4 regions of the Pseudomonas leptonychotis genome follow, and region 3 is predicted to be linked to each of the others. Evidence: riboswitches for the same ligand, from Rfam matches in the RefSeq annotation. Region 3 holds a riboswitch; each other region holds the start of a gene.
What was found. A riboswitch is a leader RNA that binds a small molecule or an ion and turns the genes downstream of it on or off. The one in region 3 is predicted to bind cobalamin.
Positions count from the first base shown of each region.

Region 1: linked by a shared signal. The riboswitch ahead of D8779_RS16290 (TonB-dependent receptor domain-containing protein) and the one ahead of cobG (precorrin-3B synthase) in region 3 are both predicted to bind cobalamin.
Region 2: linked by a shared signal. The riboswitch ahead of D8779_RS03645 (energy-coupling factor ABC transporter permease) and the one ahead of cobG (precorrin-3B synthase) in region 3 are both predicted to bind cobalamin.
Region 4: linked by a shared signal. The riboswitch ahead of cobO (cob(I)yrinic acid a,c-diamide adenosyltransferase) and the one ahead of cobG (precorrin-3B synthase) in region 3 are both predicted to bind cobalamin.

Region 1 covers NZ_RFLV01000003.1:428,229-432,273, forward strand. The annotation lists gene dxs (1-deoxy-D-xylulose-5-phosphate synthase) at 1-1,617, shown strand, start outside; cobalamin riboswitch at 1,684-1,896, shown strand; gene D8779_RS16290 (TonB-dependent receptor domain-containing protein) at 1,997-3,877, shown strand; gene D8779_RS16295 (cobalamin-binding protein) at 3,925-4,045, opposite strand, start outside.
Region 2 covers NZ_RFLV01000001.1:799,076-803,120, reverse strand. The annotation lists gene D8779_RS03655 (TetR/AcrR family transcriptional regulator) at 1-218, shown strand, start outside; gene D8779_RS03650 (acyl-CoA dehydrogenase family protein) at 215-1,867, shown strand; cobalamin riboswitch at 1,970-2,177, shown strand; gene D8779_RS03645 (energy-coupling factor ABC transporter permease) at 2,233-2,913, shown strand; gene D8779_RS03640 (hypothetical protein) at 2,918-3,661, opposite strand; gene D8779_RS03635 (DUF3703 domain-containing protein) at 3,770-4,045, shown strand, end outside.
Region 3 covers NZ_RFLV01000001.1:1,622,663-1,626,707, reverse strand. The annotation lists gene D8779_RS07355 (precorrin-8X methylmutase) at 1-386, opposite strand, end outside; gene cobG (precorrin-3B synthase) at 379-1,722, opposite strand; cobalamin riboswitch at 1,823-2,019, opposite strand; gene cbiE (precorrin-6y C5,15-methyltransferase (decarboxylating) subunit CbiE) at 2,224-3,426, shown strand; gene D8779_RS07340 (cobalt-precorrin-6A reductase) at 3,423-4,045, shown strand, end outside.
Region 4 covers NZ_RFLV01000002.1:520,771-524,815, forward strand. The annotation lists gene D8779_RS12960 (cobyrinic acid a,c-diamide synthase CobB) at 1-706, opposite strand, end outside; gene cobO (cob(I)yrinic acid a,c-diamide adenosyltransferase) at 706-1,317, opposite strand; cobalamin riboswitch at 1,427-1,696, opposite strand; gene D8779_RS12970 (hypothetical protein) at 1,769-2,089, opposite strand; gene D8779_RS12975 (O-methyltransferase) at 2,105-2,767, opposite strand; gene D8779_RS12980 (C40 family peptidase) at 3,069-3,593, opposite strand; gene D8779_RS12985 (C40 family peptidase) at 3,754-4,045, opposite strand, start outside.

The DNA.
Region 1 (4,045 bases), on a different contig from region 3:
ACCGGCCGCCGCGAACAGATGAGCAGCCTGCGCCAGAAGGACGGCGTTGCAGCCTTTCCGCGCCGCAGCGAAAGTGAGTACGACACCTTTGGCGTTGGCCACTCCAGCACCAGCATCAGTGCCGCACTGGGCATGGCCATCGCCGCGCGCATGCAAGGCAGCAAGCGCAAATCGGTCGCGGTAATCGGTGACGGCGCGCTGACCGCCGGCATGGCCTTCGAGGCGCTGAATCACGCCTCTGATGTCAAAGCCAACATGCTGGTGGTGCTGAACGACAACGACATGTCGATCTCCAAGAACGTCGGCGGCCTGTCCACCTACCTGGCCAAAATTCTCTCCAGCCGCACCTACGCCAACATGCGCGAAGGCAGCAAAAAAGTGCTGTCGAAGCTGCCCGGTGCCTGGGAAATAGCCCGTAAAACCGAAGAACACGCCAAAGGCATGCTGGTCTCCGGCACCTTGTTCGAGGAGCTGGGCTGGAACTACATCGGCCCCATCGACGGCCACGACCTGCCGACCCTGCTGGCCACCCTGCGCAACATGCGCGAACTCGACGGCCCGCAATTCCTGCATGTGGTGACCAAAAAGGGCAAGGGCTTCGCCCCGGCCGAGGCCGACCCGATTGGCTACCACGCCATCACCAAGCTGGAACCGATCAAACCGGGGGCCAACAGCGCACCGAAGAAACCTAGCGGCCCCAAGTACTCCAGCGTCTTCGGCCAATGGCTGTGCGACATGGCCGCCGAGGACCCGCGCCTGGTCGGTATCACTCCAGCGATGAAGGAAGGTTCGGACCTGGTGGCGTTCAGCGAACGTTACCCCGAGCGCTATTTCGACGTCGCCATCGCCGAACAGCACGCGGTAACGCTGGCCGCTGGCATGGCCTGCGACGGCGTGAAGCCGGTGGTGGCGATTTATTCGACCTTCCTACAACGCGCTTACGACCAGTTGATCCACGACGTCGCCGTGCAGCACCTTGATGTGCTGTTCGCCATCGATCGCGCCGGCCTGGTTGGCGAAGACGGACCGACCCACGCCGGCAGCTTCGACATTGCCTACCTGCGCTGCATCCCCGGCATGCTGGTGATGACGCCGAGCGATGAGAACGAGCTGCGCCGCATGCTAACCACCGGCCATCTGTTCGACGGCCCGGCAGCAGTGCGCTACCCGCGCGGCAGCGGCCCGAATGCCGCCATCGAGTCAGGCCTCGCACCACTGGAAATCGGCAAGGGCATCATTCGTCGCCAAGGCAGCAAAACGGCACTTCTAGTGTTCGGCGTGCAGTTGAATGAGGCGCTGAAAGTCGCCGAGGCTCTCGACGCCAGCGTGGTGGATATGCGCTTCGTCAAACCACTGGACGAAGCCCTGGTGCGTCAGCTCGCGGCCAGTCACGAGCTGCTGGTCACGGTTGAAGAGAACAGCGTAATGGGAGGTGCCGGCAGTGCCGTCAGCGAATTCCTCGCCCATGCTGGCATCCTCAAACCGGTGCTGCACCTGGGCCTGCCTGATTACTACGTTGAGCACGCCAAGCCTGCACAGATGCTGGCCGAATGTGGGCTGGATGCTGCCGGGATAGAGGCAGCTGTACGCGAGCGCCTCAGCACGCTGCCTGCATGAGCACCGCTCATCCAAACCTGATTCTTGCTTGCTTGTAATTCATCCAACCGCGCATTAAGGTGCGCGGCGTTTTACTTCCGCCAAGGTGCGCCCTTCTTAGTGAAGCGGCGTTAAACGGGAAGCCGGTGCGCTCTTAACAGCCAACCCGGCGCTGCCCCCGCAACGGTAATCGACCGCAGAGCCATTCTGCACGCAGCCTAATAAACCACTGGCGCAATCCGGGAAGGTGAAGCTGCACATGTCGAGAGCCCGGAGACCGGCCTTGCTGGATGTGACTGGTGTTGCGGAGGGCATCACCGTCAAGCTCAGGCTGCGTTTGCGCGCGCCCGTTCTTGCCCCTGCCCTCCTCAAAAGTGTTGTGTCTTTTGAGGAATATCACATGAAGTTGTCCCGTATTGCTTTGGCTGTGGCGCTGACGCCGCTGGCTGCCCACGCTGACCAAACCAGCATCCGCGAGGTGCAGCCGTTGGTTGTGACCTCTGGACGGCATGCCGAACCGATTGAGCAGGTGACAGCGGCTACCACGGTATTTACCCGCAAAGACATTGAGCGCCTGCAAGTTCGTAGCGTGGCCGAGCTGCTTGAGCGAGTACCGGGCGTCAGTGTCAGCCGTACCGGCGGCGCAGGCAGCCAGACGGGCCTGTTCGTGCGGGGTACTTCGACCGCGCAAACCCTGATCCTGGTGGATGGCCAGCGTATTGCCGCCGCGTCCAGCGGCACCAGCAGCCTGGAGTTTCTCAGCCCCGAGCAGATCGAGCGCGTTGAAGTTGTGCGCGGCGCGCGCTCAGCGCTCTATGGCTCGGATGCCATCGGCGGGGTCGTGCAAATCTTCACCCGCCAAGGCAGCGGCGACGGGCTCAAGCCCTACGTGCGCCTGGGCGCCGGCAGCAACCAAACCTTCGAACGCAGCCTTGGTGTATCCGGCGGCGACGCGTACACCCGCTTTAACCTGGGCGCGGTACTCGATGAAACCCAAGGGATCGACGCCACACGCGACAACTTCGGCGCCAATAGCGATGACGACGCCTACCGCAATAAGTCGCTGACGCTGAACCTTTCGCACCGCTTCAATGACGACTTGAAAGTGGGTTTCAGCGCGCTCGATCAGCGCGGCCAGGCCGAGTTTGAAGACCTTTTCAGCACCTCGCTGCCGACCACAGATTTTCGGCTCAGCAGCCTCTCCAGCTATATCGACGCCAACCTCAACGACACGTGGAATAGCCGCCTGGAAATTGGCCACAGCGAGGACAAACGCGACACCGGCAACGATCAACCGCAAGCCAGTAGCGATGCGTTTTACAGTTTCAACACCTACCGCGACTCAGCCAACTGGGTAAACACCCTGACCCTCAACGACCGCCACGAAGTACTGCTGGGTGCCGATTGGTATGAGGACCGCGTGAGTGGCAGCGAAAACTTCAATGAGGTGTCGCGCTGGAACCAGGCCGCATTTGTTCAGCACCGCTACAAGGCCGACGCGTTCTCGACCGAGCTGGGCCTGCGGCATGACAAAAACCAGCAGTTCGGCAGTAAGAACAGCTGGAACGCCGCGCTGACGGTGCCCTTCAACGACGACAACGATTTGATCCTGTCCTACAGCGAAGGCTTCCGCGCCCCTACCTTCAACGACCTGTACTACCCCGATTTCTGTTTCGGCGGCTTTTGCTCCGCGAGCGCCAACCCTGACCTGAAACCGGAAACATCCAAAAGCTACGAAGCCCAATGGCGCAGCCGTTACAGCGAAACCGGCGCGCTGGAACTTTCGCTCTACCGCATCGACCTGCAAGACGCGATTGTGCTCGACCAGAACTTCATTCCGCAGAACGTGCAGACCGCCCGCATCAATGGCGTCGAGGCGGCGCTCAAACAGGAGCTGTATGGCTGGCAGGCCAACCTGGCACTTGCTTTGATCGACCCGCGCGATCGTGACACTGGCCACACCCTCACACGCCGCGCCAAACGTACGCTGAGCCTGGATATCGATCGGCCATTCGGTGAATTTGCAGTGGGTGCCAGCTGGCGCGCCGTAAGTGGCCGCTATGACGATGCTGAGAACACCCGCGAATTGGCCGGCTATGGCCTGCTGAGCCTGCGCGGCAAGTGGCACGCCAGTCAGGAAGTGGCCTTCGACCTGAAACTCAACAACCTCTTCGACCAGGACTATGCCGAAGCGACTTACAGCACAAGCAACGGCCGCTTCGGCTACAACAGCGAAGGCCGCACCGCGCTGTTTGCCGTGACCTGGACACCTCAACTCTGAGGTATTGCCTGCAGCGTGAACTGAAGCCTCGCACACTGCGGGGCTTTTTATTGGGCGTTGGCGAGCACCTGACACAGGCGCTCGGTGGCCGCCAGCATCTGAAAGCTGGGGCGCTCCAGGCCCGCATCAGGCACCAACCACAGCTGCTCACGCGCAACCGCCGTCACG
Region 2 (4,045 bases), 820 kb from region 3:
CACTTGGCGTGTTCCGCGTGCAGCAGATCAATCTGGTGGCCGCTTGCCTGGTCGGTGCCATTGCCGAAGCCCTGGTCGGTCCGTTGTCGCCGCCCGCACGTGCGGCCCGCGAAGCCGGTTATCCCGCCCCCAGCCTGATAGATGTCAGTCAGGCCCTCGTTACTTTCTGTCTACGCGCCGTGGGCGCTCAACTGCCTGAAGAGGAACCTCAGTCATGAACGCCAGTCAGCACGCTGAAACCCATGAAGTGTTTAATCAGGTGCCGTCACTGGACGGCGCCAACCAGTACCGCATCGACCTGCCGCTGCAGGAGTGGAGCAAACGTTTTGGCGCGGGTTGGGCCGAGCAGCGCTTGGATGTATATGGCGGTTTGGCCGGCGGCGAATTGATGGCGGCGGGCTTTCTCGCTAACGAAAATAAGCCGGTGTTCAAGAGCCATGATCGTTATGGCCATCGGGCTGATTTGGTGGAGTTTCACCCCGCCTATCACCAGCTGATGAGCGCCGCCATTGAACACGGCCTGCCGTCCATGCCCTGGACCGACCCGCGGGCTGGTGCGCAAGTGGCCCGCGCCGCCATGAGTTACCTGCACAGCCAGGCCGAGGCGGGCAGTGGTTGCCCGCTGACCATGACCTTCGCCAGTGTGCCGGCGCTCAAGCTGCAAGGCGATGTGGCCGAGAAGTGGTTGCCGAAAATTCTCTCCAGCCAGTACGACCCGCGCAACCTGCCGATCGAGCAGAAAACCGGCGCAACCATCGGCATGGCCATGACCGAGAAGCAGGGCGGCACCGATGTGCGCGCCAACACCACGCGCGCCTACCCGGTCGGTATGGGCGGCCCCGGTCAGACCTATGAGCTGGTCGGCCACAAGTGGTTCTGCTCGGCGCCGATGTGCGACGCCTTTCTCACCCTGGCTCATACCGAGAAAGGTCTGACCTGCTTCCTGCTGCCGCGCCACCGCCCGGACGGCACGCGCAACGAGTTCTATATCCAGCGCCTGAAAAACAAACTGGGTAACTGGTCGAATGCTTCCAGTGAGGTGGAGTTTCGCGGCGCACTGGCCTGGATGGTGGGTGAAGAAGGGCGCGGCGTGCCGACCATCATCGAGATGGTGTCGCTGACCCGCTTCGACTGCATGATCGGCTCCAGTGCGTTGATGCGTCAGGCCTTGACTCAGGCCGCGCACCATTGCGCCCATCGCCAGGTGGGCGGCCGTGTGCTCAGCGAACAACCGCTGATGCAGAACGTGCTGGCTGATTTGGCCCTGGAAAGTGAAGCGGCCCTGGCCCTGACCCTGCGCATGGGCAAGGCGCTGGATAACGCCCATGACGAGCAGGAGGACAAGTTCGCGCGGCTGGTCACTGCTGTGGGTAAATATTGGATCTGCAAGCGTGCGCCAGCGATGATCAACGAGGCCGCCGAGTGCATGGGCGGCGCCGGTTATGTCGAGGACACCATCCTGCCGCGGCTGTACCGCGAAGCGCCGGTCAACTCCACCTGGGAAGGCTCCGGCAATGTGCAGTGCCTGGATGTATTGCGTGCCCTGTCCAAAGAACCCGGCGTGCTCGATGCGCTGTTTACCGAACTGGGTGATGGCCATGGTGATGTACGCTTGAAGGCGCATATTGCCCAGCTGCAAGCGGACTTCCGCGACACCACCGATATCCAGTATCGCGCCCGTCAACTTACCGAAGACGTGGCTCTGGCGCTGCAGGCCAAGCTGTTGCTGGAAGCCGGCAATGCGGCGGTGTCCGATGCCTTTATCGCCAGCCGTCTGGGCGGTCAGGGTGGCCGGGTTTACGGCACCTTGCCGCGTGGCTTGGATGTTGAGGCGTTGCTGGCGCGCAGCACACCGCATCTGGTCTGAGGTGTACGCTCTCTAGCAAGGGCATTTAGGCGAATTGTGGTGTTCTGCTTGAACCTGAGCCCGGCCCTCTGCGCCGGGCTCTGTCATTTCTGCGTGCGGCCGGGTAAGGTGGCCGCCGATGGTTCCGCAGCGTGTTACGCGAGTGGATGAAAAGGGAACATGGTGGGTACTGCAACACGTACCGAAGCCATGGCTGCCCCCGCAACTGTAAACGGTGAGCGACGCCCCTATACCACTGGCCGCAAGGTCGGGAAGGTGGGCGAAGTGTTAAGCCGTGAGCCAGGAGACCTGCCATCGAAGCCGGGCACTGATGCCCAATCCCTCAATCCAGATCATCGCGCGGTGGGCGCGGTACAGGAATCTCTATGCACATCGAACCAGAAGTCGTTACTGGCGCCAAACTCTTCCTCAGTTATGCAACCGCCGCAGGTGCCTTAGGCCTCACGGCCAAGCTTGCCCTCGACAGCGTGCGCGATAACGGTGGCTCCGCTGCCCTAGCGCTACGCAGCCTAATCACCACCGCCTTGGTGTTCTGCTTCTTCGAAGTCTTTCCGCATCAAGCGGTTGGCGTTTCTGAGGTGCACCTGATCCTCGGTTCAACCTTGCTGCTGCTGTTTGGTGCCGGTGCCACGGCTATCGGTTTGGCGCTCGGTTTGCTGCTGCAAGGGCTGCTATTCGCTCAGTTCGACTTGCCGCAGTACGGCATGAACGTCACCACCTTGCTGGTGCCGTTGTGGGGTATCAGTCTGCTGGCCAAACGCCTTATCGCGCCCGGCACTGCTTATGTGGATCTCTCCTACAAGCAGGCGCTGGCACTGTCGACGGCTTATCAGGGCGGTATCGTCGCCTGGGTCGGCTTCTGGGCGGTCTACGGCAACGGCTTCTCCGGCGAGAACCTGGCGGCCGTGGGCAGCTTCGGCCTGGCCTATATGAGCGTGATTCTGCTTGAGCCGCTGGTCGACCTCGGCGTACTGGCTGCGGCCAAGGCGCTGTCGAGTTATAGCCGTGGGCCGTTGTTTAACGCGCGCCTGCATCAGCCGGCCTGATTGATCAGCGGCGCCGCTGCCAGATTAGCTTGCCGGTATTGCTCTCAGTGACCAGGTACTGGTCACTGAAGCGATAGTAGGCGGCAGGCTGATAATCACTGCTGCCCTGCATCTGCACTTCCAGCAGGCCGTTGTTGCTCTGCCAGCGACCGCTGTATTGCAGCTCGCCAGGGCTGTCGTAGTTCCAGTCTGCGCCGCCCGCTACGCTGCGCGTCCACTGCGAAACGCTGCCGTCATCACTCAGTTGCAAAATCATCTGGGTGGTCATGGAGGCGAAGCTGGCGCCGTCGCTGTTGATGATCTTCTCGTGCACCCAGGTGCCGATCAGCGCTGGGTCGCGTGTTGCACTGCTGCTTGGGCGGCTACTTTGCGTGGCTGCTGCAGCGCTAAGGTTTTGCCGATGGAACAGCGCCTTGCGCTCCAGGGTTGCCCCGGTAGTCGGATTGCGCGCAGCGATATGGGTGTTGAGCACGCCGTTGGCGTAGGTGGCATTCATATTGGCGATCAACTGCCCGGACTGCGGCTCGCTGATCTGTGCGCTGAGTAACTGGCCGTCAAAGCTGCCGCTGATTTGCAGGCGCAACCTCGCCCCTTCTACGTACTCCCCCGTGACCTGCTGGCCTTGGCTGCGCAGGTACATTTCGGCCGGCTGACCGTCGAGCGTTGTCAGGTAATGGCCGTCCAGGGCGTCGGCCAATAAGCATGGGGGGAGCAGGCACAACACAAGTGTGAGCAAGGCGCGGTGCATGGATCTTCCTCTAAAGGGGGGCTGACTGAAGATTAGCTGCTGTTGCTTGACCTGGGTGCCGCCCCGCGCATGCAGACTGCTGGCGAACCTACTTAGGAGTGTGTCGCCATGACCCGTGAACAGGCTTTTTGGCAAGAGTACCAACTGTCCCGCGCTCAGCGCGGCCTTGATCCAGCCGCTGAACTGCGCCATTTGGAGCGGGCGCACATCCTCGGTCAGCGCTATTTCAGCGAGCACCTGCGCAGTCACCTGTGGATGCTCGCCTGGGCCTGGCGTCAGCGCGACGTGGCCGAGGGCCTGGCGCAGCTGTTGCGCATTCCCGGTAGTATCGGTTCGCTATTGGGGGTGTTTCCTCTGGGGAATCCGGGCTCGCGGCGGGTTGGC
Region 3 (4,045 bases):
CTGCCTTCCAGGTGCTCGCGCCAATGCTCCAGCGCGACTGCCGAGCGGGTATTACCCAGTGCACGGGCCTGCTCAATCACGCCTTCGTTATGCAGGGTGCAGATCACCGGGTTATTCGCAGCCAGGCGCGGGCGGGTGATGCCTTCGGCGACCATCCGCGCATCGCAGAGAATCGGCGCACCCTTGGCCAGTGCGGCGCGGCCGGCAGCACCGGCACCGGCGGAGAAGCGCAGGTCCTGCACCACATCGACCATGCCGCAGGCGTGGATGAGGCGCACGGCAAGCTTTTCCAGATCAGCGGGAATGTTGCTGAGGTCAGCCTCGGCGCGGATGGTGGCGAAGGATTGGCGGTAGATTTCCTGGCCATCGCGGATGTAATCAAGCATCGCTATTTCCTGTTGCGCAGTGGGCGGCGAACCAGTCGCCGGCCTCGTCGATCGTAATGGCGCTGGCCAGCAGTTGGCCGAAACCGGCTGCCTGCGGCGTGCGTTGATAGAGTTGGTAGTGGCCAGCGCTGCTGGCCAGCAAGGTAAAGGGCGCGGTGTGCGCAGCGGCGCAGGAGCGCGGGCAGGCGCTTAAATGCACCTGAGGGCGGACGCTGCTGGCGCGCAGCCGTGCGGAAAGGCGCAGGGCATCGGCCTTGCTGTCGCTCAAGCCTTTAGCGCAGGCGGCGGAGCCGGTGCAGGCGATCAGCTGGCTTAACGGTTCTTGCGCATCGGTGAGCAAGCCGAGGTCGTTCAGCTTGTGCAGCAGTGTGTCCGTCGAGTGTTCGGGGATATTTGGCAGCAACACACCCTGCCAGGGCGTCAGGCGCAGACTGGCATCGCCATGTTGTTCAGCCAGATCGGCCAGGGCCTGCAATTGCGCGGCGTCGATCCGTCCCAGGCGCGCGCCAGCGGCGACCATGCGCAGGTCCGCTTGCTGCTGGGGATAAATGCCGATCGGCGCGCGTGGGCTGACCGGTGTGCGTTGCCAATCGGCCGGCGGCGCTTGCACGGCAAAGGGCAGGCGCGTTTGCAGCTGTTGCAGCAGCTGGCTGGCTGGAATCACGCTTAGCAGCTGGCGCATACGGCTGTGTGCGTTGCCGGCCAGTTCGATAAACAGCCTTAGCAGCTGCTCTACCAGCGACACGGTTTGCTCTGCGTCGACCACGCCCAGTGGCTGATCACCTGGGCAGCCAGCCAGGCCAAAGGCCAGCCGTGCCGGCATGCCGGGCAGAGCGCTAAGCCAGATATCGTGCGGGTGTTCGAGCATCGCCAGGGCTTCGCCGCCATCCAACTGAATGGCGAATTTGGCCGATAGCCCGTGCAGTGCCGGGGTGCTTTGCAGCAGTTCAAGCAACGCGGCGGCTAACGGTCGGGTGTCGAGCAGCGCCTGCGGGTCGAGACCGGCGGCGGGGCTGAGCAGCAGGTTGCGCACATCATCAGCCGTCGGGTTACTTGGGCCCAGGTTGGCGGCGAGCAGGCGCTCAATCAGCTCGGCCTGCTGACCAGCTAATACGCCACGAATCTGCAGATTGCTGCGGTTGGTCAGCTCCAGCACACCGCTGGCGCAGTGTTCGGCGGCCTCGGCGATGGCGCGGGCTTGGTTGCTGCTGAGTACACCGCCAGCCAGCTTGACCCGGCAGATGCCACCGTCCAGTGCTTGCACAATGCGCAGCAGGCCGGGGCACGCGCTGGGGCGTGGTAGTGATGGATCGACGGTGATGGAATGGTCGCGCAAAAAAGGTCACCAACAACAAAGACGCGGCGACCGAACCAGCAGAGCCCGCCCTGGCACAGGGGACTCAATGGCATCGGTACACCCCGCCCGATGTTGGCACTCGCGACTAGCGTCGTCGGCAGGTCTCCTGGCTTACAGGTCTTCATCTGCTGCGGCCTTCCCGGTTACCCAGTGGCACAGTTGCGGCAAACTCGCTGTTTACAGTTGCGGGGGCAGCTCGGTCACGATCAGCAGATCGCTCCTGATTCCCTCTTAGAACCTGTTTACGATCTGCTGCGCGTCGGCCCTACTGCGTTAAAAACAGGCTCGGAATGCTCATTTACAGCTCGTAAACTCCACTTCCTCGCCTATTTTTGCCTTGCATGGCTCTAGCTCGCGAGATCGTAAACAGGTTCTTCGGCCCATTAGGGCACCGACGAAGGCGCTATTATGCCCGCTTTGCGCGCGGGTACGACAGCCAACTGGTCGGGCGGCGCGACGATGACGGTTTGAGGAAAGCGCATGACGGCCTGGTTAACCCTGGTGGGAATCGGTGAAGACGGCTATGTCGGCCTGGGCGAGGCGGCTCGCAAGGCCTTGGCTGAAGCGCAGTGCATCGTTGGCGCGGCGCGGCAGCTGGCGTTGTTGCCGGCTGATTTGCCGGGTCAGCATGAGCTGTGGCCCAGCCCTTTCAGTGTTGCGCCGGTACTGGCGCGACGCGGTACGCCGGTCTGTGTGCTGGCCAGCGGCGATCCGCTGTTCTATGGCGTGGGCGCGAGCCTGGCGCGGCAGCTGCCGGCCGAGGAAATGCGGGTGTTCTCGTTTCCGTCCTCAGTGTCCTTGGCCGCTGCTCGCCTGGGTTGGCCGCTGCAGGAGGTCACGGTGCTGTCGCTGGTGGCGCGGCCGTTGGCGGCGCTGCAGGCGCAGGTTTTCCCCGGTGCTCGACTGCTGGTGTTGAGTAATGACGGCGAGAGCCCGGCGGCGGTGGCCGAGCTGCTGCGCGAACGCGGTTTTGGTCCCAGCCGCATAACCGTACTGGAGCACTTGGGTGGCAACCAGGAGCGGCGCATTGACGGCTTGGCCAGTGATTGGGCGTTGCCGCGCGTTGCTGACTTAAATCTGCTGGCAATCGATTGTGTGGCCGTCGCCGATGCGCGTTTGCTGCCGCTTACGCCGGGTTTGCCGGACGACGCCTATCAGCACGACGGCCAGCTGACCAAGCGCGATGTGCGCGCTATCACCCTGGCGCGGTTGGCGCCGCAACCCGGTGAGCTGCTCTGGGATGTTGGCGCCGGCTGTGGCTCCATCGGTATCGAATGGATGCGCGTCCATCCCCGCTGCCGGGCGCTGGCCATCGAGGTCGATGCCGGTCGCCAGGCGCATATCCAGCACAACCGCGATGCGCTCGGTGTACCCGGCCTGCAACTGATCGCCGGTCGCGCGCCAGAAGCGTTGGCCGGATTGGCCGCGCCGGATGCGATCTTTATCGGCGGCGGCGTGACCATCCCCGGCGTGCTGGAACAATGTTGGGCCAGCCTTAAGCCGGGCGGGCGGCTGGTGGCCAATGCCGTGACCCTGCAGAGCGAGGCGGCGTTGGTGGCCTGGCGTGAACAGGTGGGCGGTGAGCTAACCCGCATCAGCGTGGCCCAGGCGCAGCCGCTGGGCGGCTTTGATACCTGGCGCAGCGCCTTGCCGATCACCCTACTGGAGGTGCGTAAGCCGTGAGTCTTCGTATTTTGCTGCTGGGCGGCACCACTGAGGCGCTTCGCTTGGCCCGTGATTTACCCGCCACGGCCATCTACAGCCTGGCGGGCTTGGGCCGGGTGCCGGATGACTTGCCCTGCGAAGTGCGGGTCGGTGGTTTTGGCGGGGCCGAAGGCCTGGCAGCGTTTATCCGCGAGCAGGGCATTGAGTTGCTGCTGGACCTGACTCACCCCTATGCCGCGCAGATCAGCGCCAATGCCGCCCGCGCTGCCGAGTTGAGCGGGGTTGCCTGCTGGGCGCTGCGTCGTCCCGGCTGGCAAGCCGGCGAGGGCGATGACTGGCGCGAGGTGGACGACTGGAACGGGCTGGTTGCTGCACTGCAAGACTTCCGTCGTCCGCTGTTTACCCTCGGCCGTGAGCCGCTGGAGCATCTGCATGATATCCCTCCTCACCAGCACTGGACCGTGCGTTGCCTAACGGCGCAGGAAGGCGTGCCGCGTGCCACAGTTATCGGCGCCCGCGGGCCGTTTGATCTGCACGGCGAGCGCGCGCTGTTCGCTCTGCTGGGCATCGATGTGCTGATCAGCAAGAACAGCGGCAGCCAGGCCACCGAGCCCAAGTTGCAGGTGGCGCGTGAGCT
Region 4 (4,045 bases), on a different contig from region 3:
CAGCGGGTCTGGCCTGTTCGGGCGCCGCAAAGCTGACCGGCGGCGGCAAGCAAGTATCGGCGCTGGCGGCCAAGGCATCGGCGGCGGCGTCCAGGCGTGCATCCAAATCGAGTAATTCGCCCGCCTGCACCAAGCCCAGATGCCGGCTCGGCAAACCGACTTCGGCGCTGCGCGGCAATGCACCGTACCAACGAATCGAGGCCGGCAGCGCATCGCGTAGAATTTCGCCGTGCCGCGTACTGCCGACACGATTGCCGAGCACGCCGGAGAACGGCAGATCCGGCTGGAACGTTGCCAGGCCATGGGCCATGGCGCCAAAGGTCTGCGCCATGGCCGAGCCATCGATCACCGCCAGCACCGGTACGCCGAAGTGCCGCGCCAAGTCGGCCGCCGACGGCGTGCCATCGAACAAGCCCATCACCCCCTCGATCAGAATCAGATCGGCCTCACCCGCCGCTTCCCAGAGCAACCGACGGCTCTCCGCTGCACCGACCATCCACAGGTCGAGCTGATACACCGGCGCGCCACTGGCGCGGGCCAGGATCATCGGGTCGAGAAAATCCGGGCCGCACTTGAACACCCGCACGCGTTTGCCTTGACGTGTATGCAGGCGCGCCAAGGCTGCAGTCACCGTGGTCTTGCCCTGACCGGAGGCCGGCGCGGCAATCAACAGTGCCGGGCACTGACGGGCGCTGGAGTCGCTCATTAAAACTCCACTCCCTTCTGAGCCTTCACGCCAGCCTTGAACGCATGCTTGACCAGGCTCATCTCGGTGACGGTATCCGCCGCCTCAATCATCCCCGGCAATGCGCCACGCCCAGTCACCACCACATGCTGTAGCAGCGGCCGCGCTTCGATATCGGCGAGCACCGCGTCGAGTTCCAGATAGCCGTATTTCAGCGCGATATTCAGTTCATCCAGCACCACCAGGCCAACGGCGGGGTCATTTAGCAGCTGCGCCGCCACCGCCCAGGCCTCGCGAGCCTTGTCGATATCACGCTGGCGATCCTGGGTCTCCCAGGTAAAGCCCTCGCCCATTACGTGATAGCTGACCTCATCGGGGAAACGGCGAAAGAAGGTTTCTTCGCCAGTGCTGGCCGCACCTTTGATAAATTGCACCACGCCAACTTTGAGGCCGTGGCCCAAGGCGCGCGCGACCATGCCAAAGGCGCTGCTGCTCTTACCCTTGCCGTTGCCGCTGTGCACCAGCAGCAGGCCGTATTCGTCCTGAGCCTGGGCGATCTTTTCGTCGATAAGGGTTTTCTTGCGGGCCATGCGCGCCTTGTGTCGGGCGTCACGCTCAATCGATTCAGTCATCGCATGCTCCACCGCCCCAAGGCGATCTGGCTGAAATAAGCAGGCGAAGAAACAGCAAGCGCGGGCTCACGCATAGCGCCAAGCACGCGCCAGCCATCGCCCTCCGCGATGCCGTGGACTGCAACAGGCCGGTCTCCGGGCTTGTGAGCGAGCCTTATAGCTCTCAGAAACTACTTATGATCTAGCGAGCCAGATCATAAAAAGGCTCTAAGCCGCGCCTTCCCATGCGTTCAGCACAGTGGCAATAGCGGCGTTTAACTCACTTACCGTTGCGGGGGCAGCGTCGGAATGACTGACGTAAACACGTTCAGCGCACCGACTTCCCAGTTTCACCCCGCACACGCATAGCGTCGGAGGCACCTGCTACAAGGCGCGAAGGGTAGAGAGTTCGCGATTAAGCGTCAAACGAATGCGCGGCTTACAGTCGAGAACCAGCCATTGATGCGACAGGTCAATGCCTCGGCATAAAGCCTACTGGCTTGCTGGCCAGCCACTCAACAAAGGTGCGCAGGCGCTCATCACTGAGCAGGCTGTCGCGATTGTTGTAAGTCAGCGCCAACTCTTTTTCACTGAACAACCGGTGGATTTGGTTATGGCAAGCACGGCAGACCCAGAGCGTGGCGCTGATGCGTTCGCTTTTGCCAAAGCGCTTCTGCACATAAACCTTGTTGTGCAGCGCCTTGGGGATCAGATGGTGGCGCGTCAGGACTGCTGCACGGCTACAGAGCTCGCAGGCATCGGGTTGTTCGGGCAGACGAATCGGTTCGGGCATACAGGTGGTAAAGACTTAGCGTTTACGACACAGGCTCAGGCCATCGCCTAGCGGCAACAGGGACAGGTCAATGCGCGGGTCGTCACACAGCGCCAGATTGAGCGCCTGAATCGCTCGGGTGTCCGCGCTCTCAGGGTTTTCCTCAAGCACGCGGCCACTCCACAGGGTATTATCGAATAGGATCAGCCCACCTTGACGCACCAGGCGCAGGGCATGTTCCAGATAGGCTGGGTAATTGGCTTTGTCGGCGTCGATAAACAGCAGATCGATACTGCCAGCGAGACCTTCAGCCTCCAGCGCCCCCAGGGTTTGTAGCGCAGGGGCTAGGCGTTGCTCAATACGCGCACTGAGCCCTGCTTCACGCCAGTAACGTTCAGCCGTGGCGTTGTACTCGCCGGGAATGTCACAGCAGATCAAGTGACCATCTTCAGGCATGGCTTGAGCCATGCAAATAGCGCTGTAACCGGTAAAGGTGCCAACTTCAACAATCCGCCGCGCGCCTGTCAGCTGCACTAACAAGGCCATAAATTGACCCTGTTCGGGGGCAATCTGCCAACGCGCAGTACTCAGCTGAGCAGTTTCTTCACGCAGGCGTTTGAGCAGCGGTGTTTCACGCAGGGAGACATCCAGCAGGTATTGGTACAGGGCGGTATCGAGATTGAGCGTTCGGTTGGTCATGCTAACTCCCTCTGCAAAAAACCGCTGCTAGAACCCGTTTATGATCTCGCAAGCTAGAGCAAGGCAAGGCAAGGCAAGGCAAGGCAAGGCAAGGCAAGGCAAGGCAAGGCAAGGCAAGGCAAGGCAAGGCAAGGCAAGGCAAGGCAAAAATAGCCGAGGAGGCGGAGTTTACGAGCTGTAAATGAGCATTACTCGTTTCACTCGCCCTTCGGGTCGCGCAGAAGCGCGTTAGCCCCAAGCGGCTTACCGAGGCTGTTTTTAACGCCGGATGGCCGACGCGCAGCAGATCGTAGACAGGTTCTCAGGGGTTGCGCGCCAGTTCCGGGGTGAATACACGTTTAGCATTCAGGTAGGTGCGTTGCCAGTAACTGTTGCTCAGGCTGTCCAGGCGCACGGTACCGCCGCTCGAGGGGGCGTGAACAAAGCGGCCATTGCCGACATAGATGCCGGCGTGGCTGACCTGACTGCCGCCATTGGTGGCGAAGAACAGCAGATCACCACTTTGCAGGCGGTCACGGCCGACAGTCGGGGCGCGCATACTGATCAGTTCGCGAGTCGAGCGCGGCAGGCGAATACCGGCTGCATCGCGATAAACAAAACCAATCAAACCGCTGCAGTCGAAGCCGCCGTCCGGGGTATTACCGCCGTAGCGATAGGGTGTGCCAACCAGACCCAGGGCGCGAAACAGCACATCATCAGCATTGCCGTTAAAGCTGCTGATCGGTGCATATGCGACCGGTTGTGGGGGTGGTGCAGGCGGATTACTGGAGCAGGCGCTGAGCAGCGCGGCAAGGGCAATCAAGCTGAAACGAGCGATAGCGGTCATGGACGAGCGATCCTGAGCCGGGATGCGCCCTACTCTGCCGGCTTGCACATCGTAGTGCAAGCTTTAGCTTTGCTTGGCAGGTTATTGAAAACTATCGAGATGGACTTGGCGTATCGCTTAATCGTGGCAACCGAAAAGATTCAGCTGCCACTTACAGGGTTCAAGGATGGCGTACAACCGAGTCGCTTGGCGCCAGCGCCAGAGCACGCTTGGCTTCGATAAAGGTACGCGACCAGTAGCGATCATCCAGGTTATCGACCCGTACGCCGCCGCTGCGACTGCTGCTGGAATGGATAAACTGGTTATCACCCATGTAGATACCGGCATGGCTGACACGATTACGGCCATTGGTGCTGAAGAACAGCAAATCGCCCGGTTCCAACTCGTCACGCTCGACCAACGGCGCATCGATATTGATCATGTCGCGGGACGAGCGTGGCAGTTTCATGCCC